One region of the Geobacillus sp. LEMMY01 genome, then DNA from elsewhere that is predicted to be linked to it. Evidence: predicted binding sites of a transcription regulator. Region 1 holds the regulator's gene; the other holds the start of a gene.
What was found. The regulator Rex, encoded in region 1, represses fermentation and respiration genes when NADH is low (regulators of the CRP and FNR family bind a similar motif). The targets are predictions, from matches to a motif close to TTGTGAAATATTTCACAA.
Positions count from the first base shown of each region.

Region 2: nsrR (nitric oxide-sensing transcriptional repressor NsrR) is a predicted target of Rex. The motif match lies at 16,717-16,734, and genes of this name have one in related genera.

Region 1 is NZ_MVKA01000004.1:28,268-38,324, reverse strand. It holds gene tsaB (tRNA (adenosine(37)-N6)-threonylcarbamoyltransferase complex dimerization subunit type 1 TsaB) at 1-429, shown strand, start outside; gene rimI (ribosomal protein S18-alanine N-acetyltransferase) at 389-841, shown strand; gene tsaD (tRNA (adenosine(37)-N6)-threonylcarbamoyltransferase complex transferase subunit TsaD) at 838-1,851, shown strand; gene B1A75_RS03365 (ABC-F family ATP-binding cassette domain-containing protein) at 2,175-4,100, opposite strand; gene moaC (cyclic pyranopterin monophosphate synthase MoaC) at 4,198-4,686, shown strand; gene B1A75_RS03355 (redox-sensing transcriptional repressor Rex) at 4,702-5,343, shown strand; gene tatA (twin-arginine translocase TatA/TatE family subunit) at 5,361-5,513, shown strand; gene tatC (twin-arginine translocase subunit TatC) at 5,534-6,277, shown strand; gene B1A75_RS03335 (YdiK family protein) at 6,467-6,646, opposite strand; gene B1A75_RS03330 (CPBP family intramembrane glutamic endopeptidase) at 6,643-7,377, opposite strand; gene groES (co-chaperone GroES) at 7,735-8,019, shown strand; gene groL (chaperonin GroEL) at 8,127-9,743, shown strand.
Region 2 is NZ_MVKA01000028.1:61,005-82,398, forward strand. It holds gene parE (DNA topoisomerase IV subunit B) at 1-900, shown strand, start outside; gene parC (DNA topoisomerase IV subunit A) at 962-3,406, shown strand; gene B1A75_RS13820 (PilZ domain-containing protein) at 3,403-3,747, shown strand; gene B1A75_RS13825 (MerR family transcriptional regulator) at 3,853-4,584, opposite strand; gene treP (PTS system trehalose-specific EIIBC component) at 4,878-6,293, shown strand; gene treC (alpha,alpha-phosphotrehalase) at 6,409-8,100, shown strand; gene treR (trehalose operon repressor) at 8,123-8,836, shown strand; gene B1A75_RS13845 (Na+/H+ antiporter NhaC family protein) at 9,050-10,462, shown strand; gene B1A75_RS13850 (acyl-CoA thioesterase) at 10,890-11,339, shown strand; gene B1A75_RS13855 (aminotransferase class V-fold PLP-dependent enzyme) at 11,482-12,981, shown strand; gene B1A75_RS13860 (acyl-CoA dehydrogenase family protein) at 13,110-14,288, shown strand; partial or broken gene B1A75_RS20795 (transposase) at 14,488-14,667, shown strand; partial or broken gene B1A75_RS20340 (transposase) at 14,692-14,907, shown strand; gene speE (polyamine aminopropyltransferase) at 15,036-15,911, opposite strand; gene nsrR (nitric oxide-sensing transcriptional repressor NsrR) at 16,209-16,652, opposite strand; gene hmpA (NO-inducible flavohemoprotein) at 16,823-18,058, shown strand; gene purU (formyltetrahydrofolate deformylase) at 18,189-19,091, shown strand; gene B1A75_RS13895 (replication termination protein) at 19,201-19,575, shown strand; gene B1A75_RS13900 (ATP-binding protein) at 19,735-20,577, shown strand; gene B1A75_RS13905 (nitric oxide reductase activation protein NorD) at 20,588-21,394, shown strand, end outside.

The DNA.
Region 1 (10,057 bases):
TATTTTCCTGGGGTGATCGTTCCGCTGTTTGACGCGCGGCGCGGACAAATTTACACCGGGCTTTATCGCTACGAAGGCGGTGCGCTCCGCTGCCTTGAGGCGGACCGCATTGTGGCGGCGGATGAGTGGGCGCGTCGGTTGAGCGAGCGGGAAGAGGATGTATTGTTCATTGGTGCGGATGCACCGCTATATAGCGATTTGTTTCGGAGCCATTTAGGCGAACGGGTTCACGTGGCCCCGCCGTCTTTGGCGTTGCCGCGTCCGAGCGAGTTGGTGATGCTCGGCAAACAAAAAGAGCGCGAGAACGCCCATGTGTTTGTACCGAACTATCTCCGCCTTGCCGAGGCGGAGGCGAAATGGCTCGCGAAACAAAAAGGGGAACAGAACGATGGGGATCAATGTTCAATTTCGGCCAATGACTGTTCATGACATTGATGAGGTCGTGCAAGTCGAGCAGGCATCGTTTACTGCGCCTTGGAGCCGTGAATCGTTTTACAACGAGCTCATGTACAACCGCTATGCCAAATATATCGTCATGGTGTACAACGGGCAGATCATCGGGTATGGCGGGATGTGGCTTGTCATCGATGAGGCGCATGTGACGAATGTAGCCGTGTTGCCGCAGTTTCGCGGGCAAAAGCTTGGTGAAGCGCTCATGCGACGCCTGATGGACATGGCCAGGCAGCACGGGGCGGCGACGATGACGCTTGAGGTGCGCGTGTCCAATCATGTCGCCCAGTCGCTGTACCGAAAGCTTGGATTTCGCAACGGAGGCATTCGCAAACGGTATTATCCGGATAACTTTGAAGACGCGTTAGTCATGTGGGTGAAGCTGAGATGAATGAAGACGTATATGTATTAGGCATTGAAACGAGCTGCGATGAAACGGCGGCAGCGGTCGTGAAAAACGGAAGAGAGATTTTATCGAATGTGGTGGCGTCGCAAATGGAAAGCCATCGGCGGTTTGGCGGCGTCGTGCCGGAAATTGCTTCCCGCCATCATGTGGAGCAAATTACGCTCGTCATTGAGGAAGCGATGCAGCAGGCCGGCGTATCGTTTGCGGGCCTTGATGCGGTGGCGGTGACGGCCGGACCGGGGCTTGTCGGGGCGCTTCTTGTCGGGGTGAACGCGGCGAAAGCGTTGGCGTTTGCTCATGGACTGCCGTTTATTGGGGTGCATCATATCGCCGGTCATATTTACGCCAATCAATTAGTGGCCGAAATGAAGTTTCCGCTGTTGGCGCTCGTCGTTTCCGGTGGTCATACGGAACTAGTGTACATGAAAGAGCATGGGAAATTTGCGGTGATCGGTGAAACGCGCGATGACGCTGCCGGTGAGGCGTATGACAAGGTGGCGCGGGCTTTAGGCCTTCCGTACCCAGGAGGACCGCACATCGACCGGTTGGCCCATGAGGGCGAGCCGGTGATTGATTTGCCGCGAGCGTGGCTTGAGGAAGGGTCGTATGATTTCAGCTTCAGCGGCTTAAAATCGGCGGTGCTCAATGCGCTCCACAACGCGAAACAGCGCGGCGAGGAGATCGATCCGAGACAGATGGCCGCGAGCTTTCAGGCCAGCGTCGTCGATGTGCTGGTGACGAAAACGGTGCAGGCCGCCAAAGAATACCGCGTACGGCAAGTGCTGCTCGCCGGCGGGGTGGCGGCTAACCGCGGGCTGCGGGCTGCACTGCAGGATAAAATGAAAGAGCTCCCCGATGTGGAGCTTGTCATCCCGCCGTTATCGCTATGCACCGACAATGCGGCGATGATTGCCGCTGCGGGAACAGTGTTATATCAACAAGGAAAGTGGGCTGATTTGGCGCTCAACGCCAATCCAAGCTTACCGCTTGTCTAGGCGGTTGGGCTGAAACGAGAAAGACACCGAAGGGCGATCCGTTTGCGGCAGGCAAACGAATCGTCCTTTTTGTTTTAGTGTGAAAAAAGTTTGTGTATATTTTTATCCACAAATCTGTGGACAATGTGGAAAAGGCGGAAAAGCACTATAAACAATAAGAAAAACAATACACAGTGATTTTCCTGCAAAAGGAAGCTATTGTTTGTGGATAATGTGGAAAAGTTGGTGAATAACTTATATTCCACGGTAGAAATTGTGGATTTTTTTGTGGATAATGTGACTAACTAAAAAACAACCCGCCGAAACCAGAGGCGGGTTGTCAGTTATAGTGAAGTATAAAGCTGTTCCCATTCGGCCAATAACGTTTCGACTCGCTGCTTCCGCTCGTCGTTTTCTTGAGTCAATCGTTGCATCGTTTCATAATCGCCGTAAACGGATGGATCACAAAGTTGCTGCTCGATCTCAACGATTTGTGCTTCAAGCGCTGCAATCTCGGCTTCGATTTCATCCAAGCGGCGTTGGCGCTGGCGCCGCCGTTTTTTTTCCTCTTTTTCTTGCTCGTACGTCGTTTTGGCCGAATCGCTTGCCGTTTCTGTCGGGCGGACGTTCAGGAGCGCCAGTTCGCGCATTTCTTCTTTTTTGGCGATGTAGTAATCATAGTCGCCTAAGTATTCAGTTAGGCCTCCGCTGGAAAGTTCAAACACCTTTGTTGCGATTCGGTTGATGAAATAGCGGTCGTGGGAAACGAACAAAATCGTTCCCGGGTAGTCGATGAGCGCTTGCTCGAGCACTTCTTTGCTGTCGAGGTCTAGATGGTTTGTCGGTTCGTCCAAAAGGAGGACATTTGCTTTTTGCAGCATCAGCTTGGCGAGCGCCAGGCGTGCTTTCTCCCCGCCGCTTAAAGCGGAGACCGGTTTTAAGGCATCATCGCCGGAAAACAGGAAGTTGCCGAGCACAGTGCGAATTTCTTTTTCCGTCTTTTCGGGGTAGGCGTCCCACAGCTCGTCAAGCACCCGTTTGTTCGATGACAAATCAGCTTGGTCTTGATCGTAATAGCCGATTTGGACGTTTGCGCCGTAGCGGAGCTCTCCTGCTTGGATAGGGAGTTTTCGGGCGATCGCCTTCAGCAATGTCGACTTGCCGATGCCGTTCGGCCCGACTAGGGCGACGCTTTCGCCGCGCGTGATGCGGAAGCTGATTTGGCGGATGACGGGTGCACCGTCGCCATAGCCAACGGCTATGTCTTCGGCGGTGAGCACTTCATGGCCGCTCGGCCGATCGATCGAGAACGAAAAGGAGGCTGATTTTTCATCGCCGACAGGCCGCTCGAGCCGTTCCATTTTTTCCAGTTGCTTTCGCCGGCTTTGCGCCCGTTTGGTTGTCGAGGCACGGGCGATGTTGCGTTGGATGAAGTCTTCGAGCCGGGCGATTTCCTCCTGCTGTTTCTCGTACCGTCTTAACTCTTGTTCGTATTGCTCGGCCCGCAGCTCCAAATAGCGGCTGTAGTTGCCGGCATAGTGTTTGAGCGTGGCGTTCGACAGTTCGTACACGTCGGTGACGATTTTGTCTAAAAAGTAGCGGTCGTGGGAAACAACCAGGACGGCGCCGGGATAGGCTTGCAAGTACTGCTCCAGCCAAGCGAGCGTCTCAAGATCCAAATGGTTCGTCGGCTCGTCCAAAATCAATAAATCCGGCTTGGACAACAGCAATTTCCCAAGGGCAAGCCGCGTCCGCTGTCCGCCGCTTAACGACGAGACCGGCGTTGTTTTATAATCATATGAGGAAAACTGCAGCCCGTGCAAAACGGAGCGGATGTCGGCTTCGTATTGGTAGCCGCCTTGTTCTTTGTATTGTTCTTGCAGCTCGTCATACGTTTTCAGCGTTTTTTCATAGCGAGCTGGATCGGCGAGCACATCCGGGTCGCCGAGTTGCATGCTGAGTTCGGCGAGCTGTTTTTCGAGTCCTAGAAGCGGGGTGAATACCTCAAGCATTTCGTCCCAAATGGAACGCGGCGAGTCGAGCCCGCTGTTTTGCGCCAAATAGCCAATTTTGATATGGTTTGGTTTGATGATTTTGCCGCTGTCGAAAGATAGTTCACCGGCGATGATTTTCAACAATGTCGATTTTCCCGCTCCGTTGCGGCCGACAAGGGCAATTCGGTCGCGGGACTGTATTTCTAGTTTTATATTCGATAAAATAAGGTCAGCGCCGAAATATTTCGTGAGCCCGTGCACTTGCAAAATGATCATGTCATTTCACCTCGCGAATAGTTTAACGTAAGTCGCGAAAACGGTCAAAGACGAATGATGAAAAATCGTGTATAGTGTATAAATGGAGGAGATTGTATTGTCATCGTTCACTCATTTCAATGAACAAGGGCGCGCGAAAATGGTCGATATTACGCACAAAGAAGATACAGTGCGAGTGGCCGTGGCGCAAACGAGCGTGACTGTCAGCCGGGAAATTTACGAAAAAATGACGAGCAACGCGATCGAGAAAGGGGATGTGCTTGCCGTCGCTCAAGTGGCGGGGGTGATGGCGGCGAAGAAGACAGCTGACCTTATTCCAATGTGTCACCCGCTTATGTTAAAGGGTGTGGACATTGCTTTTGCTTGGGAAAACGATGGAGAAGCGCATAAGCTCGTCATCACTGCAACGGTGAAAACGAAAGGGAGCACAGGAGTGGAAATGGAAGCGCTGACGGCCGCTTCGGTCTGTGCGTTGACGGTGTACGATATGTGCAAGGCGCTTGATAAAGGAATGGTCATCGGTCCGACGTATTTGGTCGAAAAAACGGGCGGGAAGTCTGGCCATTACCGACGGAAAACCGATTAGCTAGGGGATGAGATCATGAGCAACGAACAACCGAAAATTCCGCAGGCAACCGCCAAACGGCTGCCGCTTTACTATCGGTTTTTGAAAAACTTGCACGCTTCCGGCAAGCAGCGCGTCTCCTCTGCCGAGTTGAGCGAGGCGGTGAAAGTTGATCCGGCGACGATCCGCCGCGATTTCTCCTATTTTGGTGCGCTTGGTAAAAAGGGATACGGGTATAATGTCAATTATTTGTTGTCGTTTTTCCGCCGGACGCTTGAAGAGGATGAGGTGACCGAAGTCGCCTTGTTTGGCGTCGGCAATTTAGGCACGGCCTTTTTAAACTATAATTTTTCGAAAAACAACAATACGAAAATCGTGATGGCGTTTGATGTCGATGAGCGGAAGGTAGGGACGACAGTCGGCGGGGTGCCGGTCTATCATCTCGATGAATTGGAGAAGCGGCTTCACGAAAACATCCCGGTCGCCATTTTAACCGTGCCGGCCGCCGCGGCTCAAGCGCTGACCGACCGCCTTGTCGCGCAAGGAATTAAAGGCATTTTAAACTTTACTCCGGCACGGTTGAACGTGCCGAACCATATTCGCGTCCATCATATCGATTTAGCCATTGAGCTGCAGTCGCTCGTCTATTTTTTGAAAAACTATCCATCGCCATCGTAAAAAGGAGAGAACAACACATGAAATATTTGTTGCTCGTTGTTGTGATTTTGTTGCTGTTTGGCACGAAAAAGCTGCCGGAATTAGGGCGGTCGTTCGGCCAGTCGCTTCGCGAGTTTAAAGACGCCACAAAAGGGCTCGCTGATGACGAAGAAACGAAAACCGACCGATGACAAGGCAGGATGGGGAACCAATGAATGACAAAGAAATGTCGGTGTATGAGCATCTGGGTGAACTGCGGAAACGGCTCATCATCGTGCTTGTCTTTTTTGCTGCGGCGCTTGTCGTTAGTTTCTTTTTTGTCGATGATGTCATTTTGTATTTGCAGCGAACGGCCGAGGCGAAGCATTTGACCATGAACGCCTTTCGCCTCACCGATCCGATTAAAGTGTATTTTCAGTTTGCCTTCGTCATCGCGGCTGTTCTGTCGGCTCCGGTGTTGTTGTACCAAATTTGGGCGTTTGTCAGCCCCGGTCTGTATGAAAAAGAGCGGAAAGTGACGTTAAGCTATATCCCGGCGTCGATCGTTCTTTTTTTAGCCGGGGTCAGCTTCGCTTATTTCGTCTTGTTTCCGTTTGTCGTTCGGTTTATGAGCCAGCTGGCTGACCAACTAGGGGTTCAACAAATGATCGGCATTAATGAATATTTTCAGTTTTTGCTTCAGCTCGTGCTGCCGTTTGGCATCGTGTTTCAGCTTCCGATTGTTGTGCTGTTTTTCACCCGCTTAGGGCTTATTACGCCGCAGCTTCTTGTTCGCATCCGCAAGTATGCGTATTTGGCGCTGCTTATTTTAGCGGCGGTCATTACGCCGCCGGATGTGCTGTCGCAAGTGATCGTCATGATTCCGCTCACCATTTTGTATGAAGGAAGCATTTGGGTGGCGCGCATCGGCTATCGGAAAGCGCAGCGAGCAGCCGAGGAGGAAGGCAATGAGTGAGGCGGGACTAAAAAATCGATCATTAAGAGGAAAGCGAGCAAGGCCGGGCCAAACGAAGGGGCTGTCTCAAAAGCCGCAAAACAGGGCTTTGAGGCCGGCCTCTTGTTTTTTCGTTTCCATTTTCACGATATGATCGCCGTCATGAGATTGATGTTCTGGTCCCTTCCCGTGCGAATCACGGGAAGGGGGTCAGCGTTTTGAGGCGAAAAGAAGGCGAAGGGCGGTGCCGAAATCAAAGGCAGCGAGCGCCGCTAAAGCGATGGTGGAGACGTTCCAAACCGTTTCATGAGCACTTTCGATGGCCAAATACGTAAACAGCAAGCCTAAGACGAAATACGGAAGCGAAAACAGCCGAGGGTTTCGCATCATAGCCAAACCCTCCAAACGGCGAGCGGCAGCTCGGACTGGCGCATCATTTTCTCAATCTCGTCGGCCAACAGCGTCTGCATGGCGACGACGAACGTATTCATGGCGACATGGGCGAAAATCGGTACGAAAATGCGTCCGGTTTTCGCGTATAAAAACGCGAATACCATCCCCATGGATGTGTACAGAAGCAAATGTTCCGGCTCCATATGGACAATGGCAAACAAGAGCGAACTGACAAGCGCAGCAAGCCAAAAGTTGTATTTTTCATAAAGCGAGCCGAAAATGATTTTGCGGAAGATGAGCTCTTCCAAAATCGGGCCGATGACGGAGGTGACGACGACCAACAGCGGCGTCAGGCGGATGATATCGATGATTTGCCTTGTATTTTCCGACCCTGGTTTGATGCCGAGCAGCCGCCATTCGATGTTGGCGGCGATGCTTTGGGCCGCGAGCGCCAAAAAGACGCCCAAGACCGCCCACATCCACGAGGAAGCGAGCGGCAGCCGCCGCATCATTCGTTCGTCGCGGTCACCGCGGAGCAGCCATAGGATAATGACAAAAGCGAGCAGGAAACTAATGATCGCCCAATACCCGGAAGCCAGTTTGGCGGCTTCGAGGCGGCTTTCCGCTCCTTGACCGACGCCGAGGGCGCGAAGAAGCGGCACGCCGACAAAGGCGGACAGCTGCATGACGATATACGTGATGATGACGTACCAGTGGTTGCGTTTCAAACCCTCTACCCCTTTTATTTCAAATTATATCCGTATTGTATCACATGTATGGCGAAAATAGTAAGAAAACTGCGCCCCCCAAGCCTGTCTCATCGCTGTAAAAAAATGGGCCGGTGCCGTTTATCGATTTTGGAAATGTGCAATAATGAAAAAGGGCTCCGCATAGACAGAGGTTTAGGGCAAGGCCGGCCGTCTTATATTGCCCTTTCTTCTCTCGGGAGAGAAAAACAGTTATTTTTTTGTATTTCCTACTTGCAAAACCGAAAGAAGTTCATTAATATTATAAGTGTGTTAGCACTCGATAGTGATGAGTGCTAATAAGAACGGTGAAAACTATCGTTAAGGAGGTTGTTCCCCGTGTTGAAGCCATTAGGCGATCGCATTGTCATTGAAGTCGTGGAAACAGAAGAAAAAACGGCTAGCGGTATCGTGCTGCCGGATACGGCGAAAGAAAAACCGCAAGAAGGACGCGTTGTCGCTGTCGGTGCAGGCCGCGTGCTCGATAACGGCCAACGCATCGCTCCGGAAGTCGAAGTTGGCGACCGCATTATCTTCTCGAAATATGCGGGCACAGAAGTGAAATACGACGGCAAAGAATACTTAATTTTGCGCGAAAGCGATATTTTGGCTGTCATCCGCTAATATATGCGTTCATCACATAAACATTCCGAAAACATGCTAGATGCTTAACTCGGATACTTAACTTGTGGCACGCAGTCCAACAATATTCATTAAGGAGGTAACGGGGTATGGCAAAACAAATCAAGTTCAGCGAAGAAGCGCGCCGTGCGATGTTGCGCGGGGTGGACAAACTCGCAGACGCAGTGAAAGTCACATTAGGTCCGAAAGGCCGCAACGTCGTATTGGAGAAAAAATTCGGTTCGCCGCTCATCACGAATGACGGGGTAACAATCGCGAAAGAAATCGAACTCGAAGATCCGTTTGAAAACATGGGCGCGAAACTTGTCGCTGAAGTCGCCAGCAAAACGAACGACATCGCTGGGGACGGTACAACAACCGCTACGGTATTGGCTCAAGCGATGATCCGTGAAGGCTTGAAAAACGTGGCTGCTGGTGCCAACCCGATGGGCATCCGCCGCGGGATTGAAAAAGCGGTTGCGGTTGCTGTTGAAGAATTAAAAGCCATCTCCAAACCGATCAAAGGGAAAGAGTCGATCGCCCAAGTGGCTGCGATTTCGGCTGCTGACGAAGAAGTCGGTCAATTGATTGCTGAAGCGATGGAACGCGTCGGCAATGACGGCGTCATCACGCTTGAAGAATCGAAAGGCTTCACGACGGAACTCGACGTTGTCGAAGGGATGCAATTCGACCGCGGTTACGTTTCGCCGTACATGATTACGGATACGGAAAAAATGGAAGCTGTTCTGGAAAATCCGTACATCCTCATCACGGACAAAAAAGTATCGAGCATTCAAGAACTGTTGCCGGTATTAGAACAAGTGGTCCAACAAGGCCGCCCGCTCTTGATCATTGCTGAAGATGTCGAAGGCGAAGCACTCGCGACGCTTGTTGTCAACAAACTGCGCGGTACGTTCAATGCGGTTGCCGTGAAAGCGCCTGGCTTCGGCGATCGCCGCAAAGCGATGCTCGAAGACATCGCGATTTTGACTGGCGGCGAGGTGATCTCGGAAGAGCTTGGCCGTGAATTGAAATCGACAACGATCGCTTCGCTCGGCCGTGCGTCGAAAGTTGTCGTTACGAAAGAAACGACGACCATCGTCGAAGGCGCTGGCGATTCGGATCGCATCAAAGCGCGTATCAACCAAATCCGTGCGCAGCTTGAAGAAACGACGTCCGAATTCGACCGCGAAAAACTGCAAGAACGCTTGGCGAAATTGGCTGGCGGCGTAGCGGTCATCAAAGTCGGCGCGGCGACAGAAACGGAATTGAAAGAACGCAAACTGCGCATCGAAGACGCGCTCAACTCGACTCGTGCGGCTGTTGAAGAAGGCATTGTCGCCGGCGGTGGTACGGCATTGATGAACATCTACAACAAAGTCGCTGCCATCGAAGCGGAAGGCGATGAAGCAACCGGCGTGAAAATCGTATTGCGCGCGATCGAAGAACCGGTTCGTCAAATCGCGCAAAACGCTGGTCTGGAAGGCTCGATCATCGTTGAGCGCCTGAAAAACGAAAAACCGGGCATCGGCTTCAATGCGGCAACAGGTGAATGGGTCGACATGATCGAAGCTGGTATCGTTGACCCGACGAAAGTCACTCGTTCGGCGCTGCAAAACGCTGCATCTGTCGCCGCAATGGTCTTGACGACAGAAGCGGTCGTTGCCGACAAACCGGAAGAAAACAAAGGCAACAACAACATGCCGGATATGGGCGGCATGATGTAATCTCGCCGCAAAAGCCTTGGAACACTGGGGTTTTCCCCGGTGTTCTTTTTGTTTTGACCACATTTTGACCACGAAAATCATAAGTTTTGGATGAAGGTGCTCATTAGTTCACTAAATTTGAATCGCTGCGTATTGTTTTTGAATTTTCGCTTGATCTGTAGTAAAATGAAAGTGCTCTTGCATGGGGATTCTCCTTTCGAATGTTGGGTGGCACTTTCATTCTACAGGAGATCCACAGGCAAGGGCTATTTTTATGTTTACTCGATTTTATCTAGCACCACGGGTTAACATATAGTGAGATTGCGAATTATCTC
Region 2 (21,394 bases), on a different contig from region 1:
GAAGCGCGTTCGGCCGTCGATGCGGTGGTGTCCGAGCAGCTCATGTACTTTCTGCAAGAAAACCCGGACGTAAGCGCGATGCTCATTAAGAAAGCGATCCGGGCCTATCAGGCGCGTGAAGCAGCCCGCAAAGCGCGCGAAGAAGCGAGAAGCGGCAAAAAGCGGAAAGGGAAAGAGGCGCTCTTAAGCGGCAAGCTGACGCCGGCGCAAGGGCGCAATCCGCAAAAAAATGAGCTCTATCTCGTTGAAGGCGATTCGGCGGGCGGCTCGGCGAAACAAGGGCGCGACCGTCGATTCCAGGCGGTGCTTCCGCTGCGCGGAAAAGTCATCAACACGGAAAAGGCGAAACTTGGCGATATTTTGAAAAACGAGGAAATCAATACGATCATCCACGCCATCGGCGGCGGCGTCGGGGCTGATTTTTCGCTCGATGATGTCAACTACGACAAAGTGATCATTATGACCGATGCCGACACGGACGGCGCCCATATTCAAGTGCTGCTTTTGACGTTTTTTTACCGCTACATGCGTCCGCTGATTGAAGCGGGAAAAGTGTACATCGCCTTGCCGCCGCTTTACAAAATCAGCAAAAAAAGCGGCAAAAACGAAATCGTCGAATATGCCTGGACGGACGAGCAGCTAAAAGAAATTACGAAAAAAATGGGCCGCGGCTATACGGTTCAGCGCTATAAAGGGCTCGGCGAAATGAACGCCGATCAATTATGGGAAACGACGATGAACCCGGAGACGCGCACGTTGATCCGCGTGCGCATTGAAGATGCGGCCCGCGCCGAACGGAGGGTGACGACGCTCATGGGCGACAAAGTCGAGCCGCGCCGCAAATGGATCGAAACGCACGTCGCCTTCGGACTCGAAGAGGAACCGGGATGGATTGGTTGATGGCGGCACGAAGAGGCGCCGCCTTTTTGGTGTTCATGTCCTGTAAGAAAGGAGAGAGATCATGGCAGAGCGATTGTTGGAATTGCCTTTAGAAGATGTGTTGGGCGACCGCTTTGGCCGCTACAGCAAATACATTATCCAAGACCGGGCGCTCCCGGATGCGCGCGACGGGTTGAAGCCCGTGCAGCGCCGTATTTTATATGCGATGCACATGGACGGCAACACGGCTGACAAACCGTTTCGCAAGGCGGCGAAAACGGTTGGAAACGTGATCGGCAACTTTCATCCGCACGGCGACTCATCGGTGTATGAAGCGATGGTGCGGATGAGCCAAGATTGGAAGCTGCGCAACGTGCTTGTGGAGATGCACGGCAACAACGGCAGCATCGACGGCGACCCGCCGGCGGCGATGCGCTACACGGAAGCGCGCCTGTCGGCGATTGCCGCCGAATTGCTTCGCGATATTGACAAAGAAACGGTTCCGTTTGTGCCGAACTTTGACGATACGACTGATGAGCCGACCGTCCTGCCGGCGATGTTTCCGAATTTGTTGGTGAACGGCTCGACCGGGATTTCGGCCGGCTATGCGACCGACATTCCGCCGCATGCGCTTGGCGAGGTGATCGACGCCGTCTTGATGCGGATCGACCGGCCGGATTGCACTGTTGACGAGCTGATGACGGTTCTTCCTGGCCCCGATTTTCCGACCGGCGGCATCATCCAAGGGAAAGACGGCATCCGCAAGGCGTATGAGACCGGCCGCGGGAAAATCATCATCCGCGCCAAAGCCGCCATCGAGCAGGGAAAAGGCGGGAAAAAGCACATTGTCATCACGGAACTGCCGTATGAAGTGAACAAAGCGAATTTAGTGAAAAAAATTGACGAGCTTCGCCTCGACAAAAAGCTCGACGGCATCGCCGATGTGCGCGATGAAACGGACCGGAACGGGCTGTCGATCGTCATCGAATTGAAAAAAGACGCCGATGCGGAAGCGATTCTCAACTACTTGTACAAAAACACGGATTTGCAAGTGCCGTACAGCTTCAACATGGTGGCGATCCATGAGCGCCGGCCGAAGCTGATGAGCTTGCCAGAGCTGTTGGATGCCTACATCGCCCACCGGAAAGAGGTCGTCACCAACCGCTCGCATTTTGAGCTGAAAAAAGCGAATGAGCGGAAGCACATCGTCGACGGCTTGATTCGGGCGCTTTCCATTTTGGATGAGGTGATTGCGACGATTCGGGCTTCAAGCGACAAGCGCGACGCTAAAGAACGGCTGATGGCTCATTACGGATTCACCGAAGCGCAGGCTGAGGCGATCGTGACGCTCCAGCTGTATCGGTTGACGAACACCGACATCACGGCGCTGCGTCAAGAAGCGGAAGAACTGGATCAAGCGATTGCGGAACTTACGGCGATTCTCGCAGATGAAAAGAAGCTGCTTGGCGTCATCAAAAAAGAGCTGAAGGCGATGAAAAAGCAATATGCCGATGAGCGGCGGACGGTGATTGAAGAGGAGATTGAAGAGCTGAAAGTGAAGGTGGAGGCGCTCATTCCGGCGGAAGATGTGATCGTCACCGTGACAAAAGAAGGATATGTGAAGCGGACGAGCTATCGTTCATACAGCGCCTCAAACGGTCAAGACATGGGCATGAAGGAAACGGATCGGCTGCTCGCCCAGCTCGAGATGAATACGACCGATGTGCTCTTGCTTTTCACCCGCCGCGGCTACTATTTATACTGCCCGGTGCATACGCTCCCTGACATCCGTTGGAAAGAGGTCGGCCAGCACATTTCCCATCTCATTCCGCTTGAACGCGACGATGAACTCGTCGCCGCTGTTCCAGTCTCTTCCTTTGACACCGGGGAGCAGCTCATCTTTGTGACGAAACAAGGGCTCGTAAAGCGAACGGAGCTCGCTCAATACCAAGTGCAGCGCTACACCCGCCCGCTTGTGGCCGTCAATGTGAAAGAGGATGATGACGTCATCGCCGTCTACGCGACGGATGGATGCGGCCATCTTTGGCTTGCGACGCATGATGGACATGGGCTCTTGTTTGCCGAAGAGGAGATCAGCCTTGTTGGCGTGCGCGCGGCTGGCGTGAAAGGGATTCAATTGAAGGAAGGGGACTTTGTCGCCGCTGCGTGCCCCGTTCGCCTAGAAGAGGGGGGCTCGTTCGTCGTCGTGACGCAGCGCGGAGCGGTGAAAAAAGTGGCGATGAGCGAGTTTGAGCCGTCCTCACGGGCGAAGCGCGGCGTTGTGATTGTGCGCGAAGTGAAGTCCAATCCGCACCGAGTTGTCGGCGCCGTCTTTGTCAGCAACGATGAGGAAATGGTCGGATTGCGGACGGAAAAAGGGGTGGTCGAGACGATCGAAGCCGCTTCCCTTCGTCTCTCCGACCGCTACAGCACGGGTTCGTTTGTCGTTGACACTGACGAAGCCGGGCCGGTGGTTGACGTCTGGAAAGAGCCGGCGAAGCTGCTTGGAAAAGGGGAAGAAGGATGAGGTTTAAACGTCAAGAACCGTTCCGGTATCAGTTTGGTCGGCCGCTTCCGGCCGAACTGCGCATAGCCGATGGCGAGCGCAGCGTCTACATTCACGATCTAAGTCCGCACGGGATGAAAATCGAAACGGAAGGCCGCCTTCCCTTTTCAACAGGGGGAACGCCGGTTGACATCTCGTTTTGGCTAAACGCTGCCCCCTTTACGCTGCGGGGGCAGCTCGTCTGGGAAAGACCGTTTGTCCACGCCTACTATTATGGCGTCCGCCTCCATGTCACCAAACAAGAAGAAGCGCACTTGATCGAAGCCATCAAACGACATGCGGCCGAGAGCCGCCGAATATGACGCAAAAAGGGGGCCCGCGTTTTGGCGGGGCCCTTTTTTGATTTTTGAAGGAGATATGGCGCATCCAAAACGGGTGCCCTTGTCACGTTGCTGCCAAGATCGTCTTCACCAAAACTTCCACCATTTATTTGCCCGTGTTCGAGCAGCGCTGGTGCTGGCAGCGGTTTGCCGAAACGACAACACGAGCTCGCGAAACGCTTTTTCCCGTTCTAAAATGCGCAGTTCGAGCTGTTTTCGCTCCTCTTCCTGTCTTACTTTTTCCTCTTGACAGAACGCGACGACCGTTTCCAAATGTTCATGCAGCTGTTCCGTTTTTTGCTGCCATGCGTCCTCGTAATCGCGGAGCGAACGGCGCACCGTTTCGGCAGCTGCCGTCGTTTGCTCCTCGATGTAGTCGAGGCGGCCTTTCACCTCATCCATCGCTTGCCGGACCGTGGCTGTCGTTTCCTGTTTCAAGGCGTCGACGATATCGTCTTTTAAGCGGGCCACTAACTGTTCAGCTATGTATGGCATCCCTTGATGCAGCAGGCGGGGCACATCGATGATTTCCCCTTCCATGACGGCTGTTTCCACTTGAGCGGCTGTCTCGTTGGCTCGCTCTGCCGGTTGTCCGTCCATTTGCCTGATCATTTCAGCCACTTCGCGCGGATGGCGGCCGTCCTCAAGCCAAGTACGGATATGGCGAAACCGGTCGATCAGCTCGTCGGTGTACATGCGTGCCCCCTCGGTTGTGCGTGGGACGGCAATCGATCCGGCGAACTGCTTTTCCCATTGTTTCAAATCGCGGGCAGTGACCCCGATTTTTTTCGCTGCTTCGCGGAGTGTATATGTTTTCATCGCATTCCCTCATCCTTTCTCGTCTTTTGGCATTGATTTGCGTTATGTTTTATTTTCCTACTCGGTCGTTGATTTTCCTGCCGCTTGACAAAACATAACAAAAGAAGTGGAAGTTAGCAAAAAAACAACAACTATTGTCGAAAAATGAAGAAGGTCATCGAAAGATGTTGACAAACTTGTATATACAAGATAAAATTAATTCAGGTTGTATATACAAGTTTATTTGCAACCGGTTGCTGAAAGCGATTTAACGCTATAGCGGTCGTTAAGGAAAGAAAAGGGAGGCGTTCATCATGGGGGCATACCAACAAGCAGCCGCGCAAATCGTTGAAGCCATCGGCGGCAAAGAAAACATCGTCGCCGCCACGCATTGTGTGACGCGGCTTCGGTTTGCGCTCAAAGAGGAAGGAAAAGTCAATAAGGAAGCGCTTGAGCGCATCGATGTCGTCAAAGGGTCGTTTTCGGCAAACGGCCAGTTCCAAGTCGTCATCGGCCAAGGGCTTGTCGATAAAGTGTATGACGACCTTGTCGAGCTGACGGGCATTGGCCGGGCGACAAAGCAGGAGATTAAAGACGCTGCGGAAGCGAAGCTCAATCCGCTGCAACGCGCGATTAAGACGCTGGCTGATATTTTCATTCCAATCTTGCCGGCGATCGTGACGGCCGGTTTGTTAATGGGTATTAACAACGTCTTGACAGGCCCAGGCATTTTTTACGAAGGGAAATCGTTTGTCGAGGTGCACAAAGAATGGGCCGATTTGGCGAACATGATCAACTTGATCGCCAATACGGCGTTCGTCTTCCTGCCCGGTTTGATCGGATGGTCGGCGGTGACGAAATTTGGGGGCAGTCCGCTCTTAGGGATTGTCCTTGGTTTGATGCTCGTCCACCCAGATTTGCTCAACGCTTGGGGCTGGGGAGCGGCGAAAGAAAAAGGAGAGATTCCGGTTTGGAACTTGTTCGGCTTTGAAGTGCAAAAAGTCGGCTACCAAGGGCAAGTGCTGCCGGTGCTGGTGGCTTCCTACGTGTTGGCGAAGCTGGAGCTGTTTTTGCGCAAGCGCATTCCGGATGCGTTTCAGCTGTTGCTTGTCGCGCCGCTTGCGTTGCTCATTACGGGCTTTTTGGCGTTCATCGCCATCGGGCCGGTCACATTTGCGATCGGCAATGCCATTACCCACTTGTTTGTCACGATTTTTGACACGGTTCCGGCTCTTGGAGGATTGTTGTATGGAGCGCTGTATGCGCCGCTTGTCGTCACCGGGATGCACCATACGTTCTTGCCGGTTGACTTGCAGCTGATTGCCAATACCGGCGGCACATTCTTATGGCCGATTTTGGTCATGTCAAACATCGCCCAAGGTTCGGCAGCGTTGGCGATGATGTTTGTCACGAAAGAGGAAAAGCTGCGCGGTTTGTCGTTTACGTCGGCTGTTTCCGCGTATTTAGGCATCACGGAACCGGCGATGTTCGGGGTCAACTTGCGCTTTCGCTTCCCGTTTATCGCAGCGATGACAGGGGCGGCAATCGCCGGCATGTTCATCACGATCAATAAAGTGATGGCCCCGTCGATCGGCGTCGGCGGCCTGCCGGGTTTCTTGTCGATCGTGCCGCAAAAGTGGACGCCGTTCTTTATCGGCATGGCGATTGCGATTGCGGTGCCGTTTGCGCTGACGTTTGTCTTTGGGAAAGTGCGTAAAGCCGCCCGCTAATGATTGCCGTGTGTTGAAGCAAGAGAACGATGTGCGAAATCATCAATTTACCACCATACCATTGGCCGCCGATGCCAATGGTATGTTTTTATCCCGACGAACGAGGTGAAGAGAGATGTCAACAACCCCTTGGTGGAAAAAAGCGGTCGTTTATCAAATTTATCCGAAAAGCTTCTACGACACGAATGGAGACGGCATCGGCGATTTGCCGGGCGTGATCGAGAAGCTCGATTATTTACAAAAACTGGGCGTCGATGTCATTTGGCTGACGCCGATCTACGCGTCGCCGCAGCGCGACAACGGTTATGACATCAGCGATTATTTCCGCATCCATCACGAATACGGAACGATGGACGATTTTGACCGTCTGCTTCACGAAGTGCATGCGCGCGGCATGAAGCTGGTGATGGACATGGTCGTCAACCATACCTCAACCGACCATGAATGGTTTCAGCAGGCGCGCTCCTCGAAGACGAACCCATACCGCTCGTTTTACATTTGGCGCGACCCGAAGCCGGACGGCGGAGCGCCGAACAATTGGCAGTCGAAATTCGGCGGCTCGGCGTGGGAATACGACGAACAAACCGGCCAATATTACTTGCATTTGTTCGATGTGACACAAGCGGACTTGAACTGGGAAAACGAAGAGCTGCGCCGCCGCATTTATGACATGATGCATTTTTGGCTCAAAAAAGGAGTGGACGGCTTTCGGCTTGACGTCATCAACTTGTTGTCAAAAGACCAGCGCTTCCCGGATGACGATGGTTCGGTGCCGCCGGGGGACGGGCGCCGCTTTTATACGGACGGACCGCGCATTCATGAGTTTTTGCAAGAGATGAACCGCGAAGTGTTTTCGAAATATGACGTCATGACGGTCGGGGAAATGTCGTCGACGACGATCGATCATTGCATCCGCTACACGAACCCGAAACACCGTGAGCTGAATATGACGTTTAACTTTCACCACTTGAAGGTCGATTACCCGAACGGAGAAAAATGGGCAGTCGCCCCATTTGATTTCCTTGCCTTAAAACGCATTTTGTCCGAATGGCAAGTCCGGATGTATGAAGGTGGGGGCTGGAATGCGCTCTTTTGGTGCAACCACGATCAGCCGCGCATCGTGTCGCGCTATGGCGATGACGGGGCATATTGGAAAGAATCAGCAAAAATGCTGGCGACGACGATCCATTTGATGCAAGGGACGCCCTATATTTACCAAGGCGAAGAAATCGGCATGACGGACCCGAAATTCACCGATATTCGCGACTACCGCGACGTTGAGTCGCTCAACATGTACCGGATTTTGCGAGAACAAGGCAAAAGCGAGCGGGAAGTGCTTGAGATTTTGCAGCGAAAATCGCGCGACAATTCACGCACGCCGATGCAATGGGACGACAGCCCGCATGCCGGTTTCACGTCCGGGACGCCGTGGATTCGCGTCGCCGACAACTACCGGCGCATTAACGTGAAACAGGCGCTCGCCGACCGCGACTCGATTTTCTACCACTATAAGCGGCTCATTGAGTTGCGCAAACAGTATGATCTCATTACGACCGGGCGCTATGAGCTGCTGCTTGCGGACGATCCGTATATTTTCGCCTATATGCGTCATGGCGATGGGGAAAAACTGCTTGTTGTCAACAATTTTTATCCAGTCGAAACGACGTTCACGCTGCCGAAAGAAGCGGGAGCCGATGGCTATACGGGAGAACTGCTGCTTGCCAATTATTCGGACGCGCCGGCCGATTTTCGCCGCATGCAACTGCGCCCATACGAATCGGTTGTTTATCTTTTGCGCCGGCCGTGATACAATACAAGCGGTGATTCTTATGCATGAAAACAAATATTTAACCATTTACCATGATCTCATTTCCCGCATCCGCCGCGGAGAATGGAAGGCGTACGACAAGCTGCCATCGGAACATGAGCTCGCCGACCGATATGAGACGTCGCGCGAGACGATTCGCAAAGCGCTCCATTTGTTGTCCGAGCACGGCTATATCCAAAAAATGAAAGGAAAAGGATCTATCGTCCTTGACGTCGGCAAATATGACTTTCCCGTATCCGGATTGGTCAGCTTTAAAGAACTGGCGCAGACGATGAAGCAGCCGGTGCGGACGATCGTGCATGAACTGGCGATCATCAAGCCGGATCGCGAGCTCAGGCAGCATCTGCGCGCCTCAAGCAAAGACGAAGTGTGGAAAGTCGTGCGCGTCCGTGAAATCGGCGGAGAGCGGATTATTTTGGATAAAGACTTTTTTCTGAAAAAGCATGTGCCGCTATTGACCAAAGAGATTTGCGAAGACTCGATTTATGAATATTTGGAAACGAAGCTGCATTTGCCGATCAGCTTTGCGAAAAAAGAAATATCGGTCGACGAAGCGACGGACGAAGACCGGCGCTATTTGGATTTGCATGGCGATGACCGCGTCGTTGTCGTCAAAAACTACGTGTATTTAAGCGATGCTACGCTGTTTCAATATACGGAATCGCGGCATCGGCTTGATAAGTTTCGTTTCGTTGATTTTGCCCGTCGGAAATGACAACGCCTTCTGTGCCCCAGGTTGTTTGGGAGCCAGCCCGGGGCGGATGGAAGTGTGGGCCACGCTGCAAACTGCAGCGCGGCTTTTTTGTTTGCGCGGGCAACATAAATTTTATAAGTAAAACTATGTTCTAAATCATCAATGAAAATCATAAAAAAACTACATTATGGCTATCCTTCTTGGTAACAACATCATCGCAAAGGAGGCGCCGACGTGGAAGGAACATGGTGGTCGCTGTTGCCTTTTCTGCTCATCATTCCGTTGGCGGTATGGCTGAAAGAAATTTTGCCCGGCCTCGTGGCCGGATTGCTCGTCGGAGCGTTTTGCCTTGAGTGGTCGGCTGTCGGCGCGATTGAGCGCGCTGTTTCCGCTGTTCTTCACGCCCTGACCGATCCGGAGCATATGAAGGTGGCCGCGTTTTTGTATTTGTTCGGTTCGCTTGTCGGCATGATGCAAATTACCGGCGGGATCAAAGGGTTTGTCGAGAGACTTTCCGGCCGCATCCGCTCGAAGCGGGGGATTTTGTTGTTCGTTTGGCTGACGGTGCCGGTGACGTTTTTTATGCCGATGTTTCGCATTATGCTCCTTGGACCAGTGATGAAAGCGGTCCTTCGCCAGTTTCGCATCGACCGCCGCCGCATGGCGTACATGATCGACGTCTCGACCGAGCCGATCATCGTGCTTTTGCCAGCGGCGACAGCGTTCGTCGGCTTTATGACTTCTGTTGTCGCCGCGGCGCTGGCGCAAAACGACATTCACGAATCGCCGTATGACGTGTTTTTGCGCAGCCTGCCGTACAACTTGTTTGCGATTGTCGCTCTGGCCGTCGGGGTGTTGACGACGATGTTGAACATCCGGATCGGCAAACCGCGGGCGAAAAAAGGAGAAGGGGAAACGAATACACTGCACGGGCTCGGATTGCGCAAGGAGCTGGCGCTGATCAACGGGGAGCCGTTGCACTTGTTTGTCCCGCTGGCGCTGTTAATCGCGCTGACGTTTGCCTTTTTCGTGTACGACGGGAGGAAACGCGGGGCAGAGAATTGGTGGGAGGCGTTTTCCGCGGCCGATGCGACATGGGCGATGCTGTTGGCGCTGTTTGTGACCATCCTTTTGTCGATGATGTTTTATTTGTGGCGCCGACAATCGCTCTCAGAGTTGACGTACCACTTTTTTGCCGGAGGAAACGAGCTGATGGCGCCGATCGGCATGCTCGTTCTCGTATGGGCGGTCTCGGCGGTGGCGGGGGAACTCGGATTTGCGGAGTACGTGTCGTCGACGTTCGGCACATGGCTGCCGGGGGCATTCGTGCCAGCGGCCGTGTTTTTGGTCGGATCGTTTTTATCATACTTTATCGGTTCTTCATGGGGAACGTGGGGCATTTTGATGCCGCTTGGCGTCACGCTTTCCCATGCGACCGGGGCGCCGCTCGAGGTGACAGTCGGCGCCGTGTTTGCGAGCGGGACGTTTGGCGCCTTTGCTTCGCCGCTTGGTGATACGACGATCACGACCGCAGCCATTATGGATATGGACTTGATGAGCTATGCGAAATACAAATTGCGCCTCTCTCTCCTTTGCGCCGGCGTGTCGCTCGTTGGATACGTTCTTTTGCCGCTTTGGGCCGGTTGACCGCAGACGCCCCGTCTGCCCTCGCCGGGCTTTTTTTATCTACCCTGAAAATGTCAAAACTATATAGGTTCCAATAAAGAATTTCCAATTGTTCGTTACCATTTGCACTTCGATACATGCGGATGCAATCTAATGTGTCAGGCAATCGGCGAAGTGTAAACCAAAAATTCAACTTAATTGAAAGAGATTTTCATCCTTTCGCGGCGACGTACTGGATTCGTCACAACATTTTATATCACAAACAATGTTCTAAATAATCAATAATCCAAAACAAAACAATTGCATATCCAAACCAATCGGAGTATGATAAAAACAACATACTGACTAGTTGGTAGCTACAAATCAAACTTGCTCCCGCCCAATGCTCACCCAAACGAATATTGTGGGCGAAAGGGGCAAAAAAAAGGCAAGAAAGGAAGAGGGAGAAATGAAGACGCACATCATTACCGTCAACCCACGCTTTTGTGAAACTGATGCGCTCGGACATTTAAGCAACATTAGCTATTTTATTTATTTAGAAGAAGCGCGCACCCGCCTGTTTGATGAATTGCGTTACGGCGGGCGAACGGACGACTGGCATTTTATTTTAGCTTCCACCAAGTGCGATTTTATCAACCAAGGATTCTTCGGACGACGATTGCGCGTGGAAACCAATGTCTCCCGGATCGGCAATAAAAGCTTTCAATGCATTCATCGCATCATGGAAGAGGAAACAGGAAGACTGATCGCCATCGGAGAGGCAGCGGTCGTCCATTTCAATTTCCAAACCCAAACGAGCGAACCGTTGCCTGATGACTTGCGGACCATGCTTGCCGAATACCTTGTGCCGTCCGTGGGGGAAACGATTTCGCCGTTATCGTGCAAAAAAAGGGAGTAAAAAAGGGAGTAAAAAAGGGAGTGGAATATCATCCGCCTGTACGGCGGATTTTTCATTTTCAACTTTCCCACGTTTTTTGGACCGAACCACCGAAGGCGACATACTTTGTAAATAGACGAAATGGCGGAAAGGGGGAATAAACATGGCCATTCACGCTGTGATCGGCAATGCGGTGTATACATGCCGCGGGGAGCTTGAGACGTATTTTCAGCCGTTTCGCGATGGAACGATCGGCCGCTTTCATCCGTTTTCTACGCCGTTTGGTGAACAGCGGCTTATTTACGCCGACTGGACGGCAAGCGGGCGGCTGTACCGGCCGATTGAAGAGAAGCTGACGCATGAGCTCGGTCCATTTGTCGGCAACACGCATACGGAATCGAATGTGACCGGAACGAAAACGACGCTTGCCTATCGCTATGCAAAAGAAATCATCAAACAGCACGTTCATGCCGGGAAAAACGACGTCTTGATCATGCAAGGCGCCGGGACCACAAGCGCCGTCAACAAGCTGCAGCGTCTGCTTGGCTTGCGCGTACCGGAACGGTGGAAGCACCGCTTGTCCCTTCATGATGAGGAGCGGCCAGTCGTCTTTGTCACCCATATGGAGCACCATTCGAATTTATTGCCATGGGTGGAAACCATCGCGGAAGTCGTGGCGGTCCGGCCGACAGAGAACGGGGATGTCGATCTTGACCATTTGCGCGAGCTGCTGGAGCGCTACCGAGATCGGCCGCAAAAAATCGGTGCATTTACTGCTTGCTCGAACGTCACGGGGTTGGAAACCCCATATCATAAGCTGGCGAAAATCATGCACGAGCATGGCGGCCTTTGCTTTGTTGATTTTGCTGCTTCCGCTCCGTACGTCCGCATCGATATGCATCCGGACGACCCAATGGAGCAGCTTGATGCCATTTATTTCTCCCCCCATAAGTTTCTCGGCGGGCCAGGCAGCGCCGGCGTGCTTCTCTTTAACAGCCGTCTTTATCATCAGCACGCTCCGGATCACCCCGGCGGCGGGACGGTGTATTGGACCGACCCGTGGGGGAACTATGAATACATCCAAGCCATTGAAGAACGCGAAGATGGCGGAACACCGCCGTTTTGGCAAACCATCAAGGCAGCGTTGGCCATCCAGCTGAAAGAGCAAATGAACGTAAAACAGATGCGCGCCCGCGAAAAGGAACTTGTTTCCCTTCTTTTGCCGGCGTTGAAAAGCACTCCCGGCGTCCGCGTGCTTGAAGGACATCGGGACGACCGTCTTGGCATCATCTCATTTGTCATAGATGGATTGCATTACAACCTTGTTGTCAAACTGCTGAATGATCGCTTCGGCATTCAAGCGCGCGGCGGCTGTTCCTGCGCCGGACCATACGGCCACTATTTGCTTGGCATCGACAAGGAACAATCCGCTGTGTTGCTTCAAGAAGTCAAAAACGGCAATCCTCTCGCCAAACCAGGATGGGTGCGTCTGTCGCTCCATCCTATGATGACGAACGAGGAAGTGTATGCCATCATCCACGCCATCAGCCAAATCGCCCGCTATGGCCGCCGCTGGCAGGAAGAATATGAATACGACGCGACGAAAAATGAGTTCGTTCACCGCAACGATGATCGGTACATCCGGCACTTCTTTCTCTTTTAAGCTCCCGTCTATTCGCTTCACCGGCTGGCTGAGAGCAGAGACAGCCATGTTTCGGTGCGTTTTTGTTTTCAGTCCTAGCCAGAACTCGGTACAATAAAGGCATCTTGACCAAAAGAAGGGGAGAACCGATGAACGAATTGTACCATTTGCTTGTGCGGACCGATCGGGAGCAACAATTGTACAACCAAGCGCGTCGCCTTGCGGAACGATTTGTCCAACGGGCAGCGCATGATGACGAACAGGCAACGTTTCCATTTGCCGATTTTGCCGATTTAAAAGAGGCTGGATTCCTTTCCTTGACCGTCCCGACTGAATACGGCGGCCAAGGGGCGTCGCTTTATGAGCTCGTGCTCGTGCAAGAAACGATCGCCCAAGGCTCTGGGGCAACCGCCTTGGCGTTCGGCTGGCATGCAAGCATTCTCATGCGTTTATTTTTGCTTCGCCGCTGGCCGGAATCGGTGCTCACTCATTTGGCGAAAGAAGTCGTTTGCCGCCACGCGCTCATCAACAGCGCCCACTCTGAACGGACAACTGGCAGCCCGGCGCGCGGCGGTAAACCGGAAACGACGGCCGTCTTTCGCCATGGCCGCTGGGTGCTTCGGGGGCGAAAGACATTTGCATCGTTAGCCCCTGCGCTCGATTACGTATTGATTTCCGCCACGATGGAAGACGGTCGGGTCGGTGAATTTCTCGTGCCGATGTCTGCTTCAGGCATCCGCATCGAGCCGACGTGGAACACGCTTGGCATGCGGGCGACGCGCAGCGATGATCTTGTTCTTGAAGAAGTCGAAGTCGACCAAGAGGCGCTCGTAGAGACGCTTGGAGAAGCGAACGAAGCCGCTCCGGCGCAAGGATGGCTGTTGCACGTGCCGGCTTGTTACTTAGGCATCGCCATTGCGGCGCGCAATGAGGCGCTTCGCTTTGCGCAGACGTACCAGCCTAATACCCTGCCTCACCCAATCGCCCTAACACCCGAAGTGCAGCGGAAAATCGCTGAAATGGAATGGCGCCTCACCCATGCGCGCCATTTCCTGTACGTGGTCGCCGACTTATGGGATCGCTATCCGGAAAAACGGATGGCGATGAAAGAGGAGTTGGCAACAGCCAAATTGGTCGCCACCAATACCGCGCTTGAAGTCGTCGATTGGGCGATGCGCATTGTCGGCGGACAAAGCTTGTTTGCTGACAACCCGCTCCAGCGGCATTACCGTGACGTCCGCGCTGGATTGCACAACCCACCTGCTGACGACTTGACGCTTCAATGGCTTGCTAAGCGGGCATTGTCTCACAACCCACCTGCTCCATAAAACAGAACGGATTCAAGCAACACGAAAAAGGGGCTGACCCAAAACGCGAATGCGTTTTGGGATCAGCCCCCACTTTTTTGCCCCAAATATAGAAGAATCGCCCTTTTTTCTGGTAGAATAGAGTCACCGAAACCACTACCACCGAAAGAAGGGCGATTCTTTTATGAAACATGATCATATTTCCTTTAAAGAGTATACCATGGACAACCTCTCTTTGCCAAGCAACATCGCCGATCTCATTCCGCGGGATAACATGGCCCACGTGGTTCATGAGATGGTTGAACGCATCCCCATGGAGACGTTTCTCCCTTACTACAAAGGAGGGGGCACCTCCGCCTATCATCCGAAAATGATGACCAAAATTCTCCTTTACGCTTACACCCATGAACAAAAACAGAAAGCCCGCGAACGGCTGGAGAGTGAAGAAGGGCAAGCCCGATACCGCCAACGCAAAACCGACATTGAGAGTGTGTTTGGGCAAATCAAACAAAATCGCGGGTTTCGTCGCTTTGTCCTGCGAGGCCTCCAAAAAGTTTCCATCGAATGGGGGCTGATTTGTGCTGCCCACAATCTTCTCAAAAAAGCCGCTAGGGACAAGCAATTGTCCTTGGTGGCGTAAATCAGGGGGGTGAACAGAGTCGGAATTTTCTTCCGTTTGGTAAAATATACAAAAACCAAAGAGGGCTGACTCCAAAAGTCCGCTTTTTGGCGGACTTTTGGGTCAGCCCCTTTTTTGATGCCAAGCGGTTATTCCACCTCAAGCGCCGAACGCAAAAATGCCGGCAAAGCGAAACATTGGCGAAAGATCCCATCGTTCACATATTTCGTGTCATTTGGAATGGTAGTCTGCACCGGAAAATCGAGCGGCCGTTTCGAGCCGATCGTAAAGCTCCACAGTCCGCCTGGATACGTCGGCACCACGGCGGTGTACACAAGCACATGCGGGAACAGTTCGCGAATATTGCGGTACGTCCGCTTCAAAATATCCAAGTGGAAAATCGGCGACTGGCTTTGGCAGACCATCAGCCCGTCTGCTTTCAACGCGCGATGGACGTTGGCGTAAAACTCCGGTGAAAACAAGGCTTCCGCTGGGCCGACTGGGTCGGACGAGTCGATCATAATGACGTCGTAGACGTTTTCTTTCTCTTGCACAAACACGACGCCATCATCATAAACAAACCGCACGCGCGGATCCGATAAGTTGCCGGAGACGGCTGGCAAATGCTCTTTGCACGCCCGGACGACTTTTTCGTCGATTTCCACCATGTCGATGGCTTCAAGATGAGCGTATTTCGCCGTCTCACGAGCTGCGCCGCAGTCGCCGCCGCCGATGATGAGCACCCGCTTCGCTTCCGGATGAAACTGCAGCGGCACGTGCGAAATCATTTCGTTATAAATATGGCCGTCAATCGAGGTCGTTTGCACGACGCCATCGAGTACGAGCATGCGGCCGAAATCGTACGAATCCAAAATCATCACATGCTGGTACTCGGACGGCTCGGCAAAAATCACCTCTTTGATTCGATAGCTGATTTTTAAGTTGTCGCGATCATCTTCGGTGAGCCAGAGCTCTCCATTGTCCATATGCAAGTAAGGTGGCAAAGCGTTTCCTTCGTGTTTCATTGTAACCTCCTTTAGTCATACAGATGTTTTCACACCTTTCTAATCTTAATATATTCTTCGTCTTGTGGCAAACAAAGGGGATGTGATCGGCCGGTGCCGGACGTATTCATCCCGCGCCCATGTTTGACGACTGGTTTCGTTTTTCCAACTGATTATCGTTCTTGCGCCACATCCCGCGCAAAGGCCGCCCATCGGTTTCGCATCATCCCGCGTCTTCCTTCCGTAGAGCGATGCTTAGTGATCGTGTGCCTGCCAAACGCCAAAAAACTCTCCAGCTTATAGCCAGAGAGTTTTTTCTCAACCGCGCCTCTCTTTCAATAAAGAACGAAGTGACGCTCGGTCTTCAAGCAAATCGGCGAGCGTATACGCATCCAACACCCGCAAAAACGCTTCTAACGCCTCGTGAAGTGCGAAGCGGAGCCGACATACCGGCGTTAAGACGCACTCATTGCCGTGAGCGGCAAAACACTCGACAAGCGACAAGTTTTCCTCCGTTTCGCGAACAACCGCGCCGATGGCAATCTCCTCGGGGCGTTTCGCAAGGCGGATTCCACCATTGCGCCCACGGATCGTTTCAATGTAGCCGAGTTTGCCAAGCTCATGGACGATTTTGCTTAAATGATGCTCTGAAATGGAAAAGGCAGCGGCAATGTCTTTGATGTTTGTTTTTTCTTCTTCATCAAGCGCGCCTAAAAACAAGAGAACGCGCAAGGCGTATTCCGTATAGTTCGTCAACTGCATCGTGATTCACAACCTTTAAGGACATTCTTGATCCCATTGTACCACACCTGATTCGAACGGAGAATTGTGAACAATTTATTAAAGATGTATTTGAAATATTGTTTTTTTACAGTGCTTATGGTTGAATAAAAGATGTATTAAAAATACATGTTTTACAAGGGGATGAAATCATGACAACGACAACGAAATTGCATCCAAAAACGATTGAAATCGTGAAATCAACGGTGCCTGTCCTGGAAACACATGGCGAACAAATTACAAAGCGGTTTTATGAACTCATGTTTTCCAACCATCCGGAGCTGCTCAATATTTTCAACCACGCCAACCAAAAGCAAGGGAGGCAGCAACGTGCCTTGGCCGCAGCCGTGTATGCGGCAGCGCGCTATATCGACCAGCTTGATGCTATTTTGCCGGTTGTGCGGCAAATCGGCCATAAACACCGCAGCTTAGGAATCAAACCAGAACAATACCCGATCGTCGGAAAGCATTTGTTGCTGGCGATCAAAGACGTGCTCGGCGACGCCGCCACCGACGAAGTGATCACGGCTTGGGCGGAAGCATATGAAGCCATTGCGTCCGTTTTCATTCAAGTGGAAAAAGAGCTCTACGATGAGGCAGCGGCCAAACACGGAGGCTGGCGTGATTTCCGCCGCTTTGTCATCGCGAAAAAGGTGAAAGAAAGCGATGTCATCACTTCGTTCTATTTGAAGCCGGAAGACGGCAAGGCCATCAGTGATTATTTGCCGGGTCAATACGTGAGCGTTAAACTGTCGATTCCGGGCGAGACGTATACGCATATTCGTCAATACAGCTTATCGGATGCTCCTGGAAAAGGGTATTACCGCATCAGCGTCAAACGGGAAGCAGCTACAGCGGACAAGCCGGCCGGCATTGTTTCCAACTATTTGCATGATCATGTCCAAGAGGGCGATGTGCTTGAATTAAGCGCTCCAGCTGGTGAGTTTACGCTTGATTTATCCAAAACGACGCCGGTTGTGTTCATCAGCGGCGGCGTCGGCATCACACCGCTGTTAAGCATGGCACACACGTTGGCCATCCAACAGCCGAACCGTCCGGCCACGTTCATCCATGCCGCCATCAACAGCCGCGTGCACGCGTTTGACGAGGAGCTTCGGATGTTAGCGGAACGCCCGTCATTTTCTTATCATATTTGTTATGAGTCGCCGTCCGACGAGGACCGCCGCCATCCTCATTTTGGCAAAGAAGGGCGGATTGACCTTGCATGGATGCAATCCGTGATCCCTACGAAAGACGCAGACTTTCACTTCTGCGGCCCGGTGCCGTTTATGAAAACCGTCTATCGCGCCCTCCAACAATGGGGTGTGCCAGAGGAGCACATCCATTACGAATTTTTCGGTCCGGCCGGCGATTTGACGAAAGACTGAGAGAAGCTTTTCGCCTCTAGGCATCTTCCATAAACAAGGGAGATGCCTTTTGTTATCTTCCCTGTTGGCAAGTTCATTAATTTTTTGTATGATGAATTGCAAGAAAAGCAAGAAAAGGGAGAGACAACGCATGACGACATTTCGCCAACATCGCTGGCAATCATTTTTGCAAGGTTACGAGCAGCGCGCTCGAATCCTTATTTCCTGCCCAGATCGCCCGGGCATCGTCGCGGCGGTGACGTCGTTTCTGTACGAACAAGGGGCGAATATCGTCGAATCGAGCCAATACTCGACCGATCCTGAGGGAGGGACGTTTTTTCTCCGCTTGGAGTTCGACTGCCCGAACATCGCCGAGCGAAAAGAAGAGATCGAAGCGGCATTTGCCCCGATCGCTGCTGAATTTGAGATGCGTTGGCAGCTTCGGCTGCACAACGACATTCGGCGAATCGCGATTTTTGTCTCCAAAGCCGAGCATTGTCTGCTTGAACTTCTTTGGCAATGGCAGGCGGGAGAGCTGATCGCCGACATCACCCTTGTCATCAGCAACCACCCCGACTTGCGCGAGACGGTCGAGTCATTTGGCATCCCGTATGTGCATATTCCGGTGACGAAAGAAACGAAAGCGGACGCCGAAGCCGAACAAATCCGTCTGCTTCGTGACTATCAGATCGACACCATCGTGCTTGCCCGCTACATGCAAATTTTGTCGCCGGCGTTTGTCGCTGAATTCCCGGGACGGATCATCAATATCCACCACTCATTTTTGCCCGCCTTTATTGGCGCGCGTCCGTATGAGCGGGCGTATGAGCGCGGCGTCAAATTGATCGGCGCCACATCGCACTACGTCACCGACGATTTGGATGAAGGGCCGATCATTGAGCAGGACGTCGCCCGCGTGGACCACCGCCACCATCCGGACGACTTAAAGCGGATCGGCCGACTGATTGAAAAAACGGTGCTCGCCCGGGCGCTTCGGTGGCATTTGGAAGACCGGGTCATCATCCACGGAAACAAAACGATCGTGTTTTATTGAAACCAAGCGGGAGAGGATTTTTCCTTTCCCGCATGGTATAATGAAGACAAGCAGGATTTCGCCGCCCAAAGAGCGAAATTTCATCCGTAGGGAAGGAGGGAAAAAGCCTATGGGAGAAAAACGGACGCCCAGCGGTTTTCTGTTAAAACAACGTGCGTTTTTAAAATTGTATTTGATTACGCTCACCGAACAGGAGCGGCTCTACGGGCTGAAGCTGCTTGATGTATTGCGCCAAGAGTTCAAGCCGTTCGGCTACCGGCCGAACCACTCCGAAGTGTATAAGGCGCTGCACGATTTGATCGAAGACGGCATTTTAAAACAAGTGAAACAGAAAAAAGAGGGAATGAAGTACCAAGAAGTCGTCTACTATCGGTTCGCCGAGGGCGGGCGGGAAAAGGCGAAGCTGTACAAACGCCAGCTCAAGGCGGAGCTTGATCGGTGCGCGGCGCTCATTCGCAAGGCGATTGAGGACAACTTCGGTTGAGAGCGCCTCGTTTTTTCTTTGTTATATTTACATAATATATTTATGGTTTAGTTCTTTTGTTTTGCGTCCCGCCGGGCGATCTAGTAGAATGAGAGGGGAAGATCGCCACAGAGAGGAAGTCAGAAGATGGGAACATGGCCGTTGACGGTCACGAAAGAAATGGAAAAGCGAAAAGAACTGTTCCGCCGCGATCCGGATCGCGCGTTGATTGGAGCGGGCGGGTACAAGGCGGCAGATGAGGCGATCGTGCACGATGCCGCCATTGCGCTCGCGCTTGGGAAAAACGTGCTCTTAAAAGGCCCGACCGGATCAGGAAAAACGCGGCTTGCTGAAACGTTGTCCGCTTTGTTTGGTCAACCGATGCACAGCATCAACTGTTCCGTGGACTTGGACGCCGAAGCATTGCTCGGTTTTAAGACGATCGTGCACAAAAACAGCCAGGCGGTGATCGAGTACGTGCCCGGACCAGTCATCCAGGCGATGACAAAAGGGCATTTGCTATACATTGACGAAATTAATATGGCGAAACCAGAGACGCTGCCGATTTTAAACAGCGTCCTTGACTACCGGCGGCGGCTCACGAATCCGCTCACCGGCGATGTCGTGCAGGCGAAACCAACATTTGGCGTCATCGCCGCGATCAATGAAGGCTATATTGGCACCGTACCGCTCAATGAGGCGCTCAAAAACCGGTTTGTCGTCATCAATGTGCCGTATGTGCAAGGAGAAACATTAAAATCGGTATTGTTGGCGCAAACTACATTAACGGATGAAACGTTGATCGATCGTTTCGTCGCCTTGTCGGCTGATCTGCTTGTGCAGGTGCGAAACGGACAAATCGCCGAGGAAGCGGCTTCGGTGCGCGCTTTGTTGGATGCGTGCGATTTGGCGGCGTACATGCCGCCATTGCGGGCCATTGAACGAAGCATCGTCGATAAGCTCGACGATGAACGGGAACGGGCCGCAGTGCGCAACATCGCTGAAACGTGGTTTGACGAATAGGAGGCGGCGCATGGAGCGGTTTATGATGTTCAATGACCGAACGGTCGACTCGAGTTTGGTCATGCAGCTTTCTGACCTCGCCCAAACGCTCATGCGCCGCCGCGACGTTGCCATCCAGTTCGCCGCCCATTCCGGCGTGCATTCTGTCAAGCCGGTCGTTTACGTCAGCCATTTTTGGGATGGGTATCCACCATTGGAGCGGGAAACGGCAATGAAAAGCGACGTCGGCTTGCGCATCATCGGCACGCGGCGGCATACCGATCCATTGGCGGTCCGCGCCTTCCGACATGCGGTGGAATCCCGACCGCTCTCCAAGCTTTCCAAACAGCTGTTTACATTCGCTGAAGATCTTCGCTTGGAAGCCGTCTGCGAGCGGGAACGTCCCGGGATGAAGCGATGGTTCCGCATGCGCCGCCGCATGTACCGCCGCTACTTCACTCAGCAATGGCAAGCGAATCGAACGCGCGGCGCTTGGGCTGATCAGTTTTTGGCGGGGATGTATTTGCGGCTCACGGCCGATTCGCCGCTTGATGATGCGCCGCTGGCTCCGATGGCGGATGAAGCGGTGCAGGCGCGCCTTGAAACGTTATGGCCGCAATTTTTTGATGCTTCCTCGACAGCCGAGGTGGCGGACTGGGCGTTCGCCGTTGTGGAACTGATGGAGGACGTGCTGCCTCATGATATGGTCAATGCCTATACATCGCTGCCAATCGTTGAGGATGATGCGGACGAGAAAACGATGACGCTTCAAGATCTCAAACGGACCAACCCATTGGAAAACCGCGATGCCCTTCAAGAGGCGGATGGAGAGGCCAAG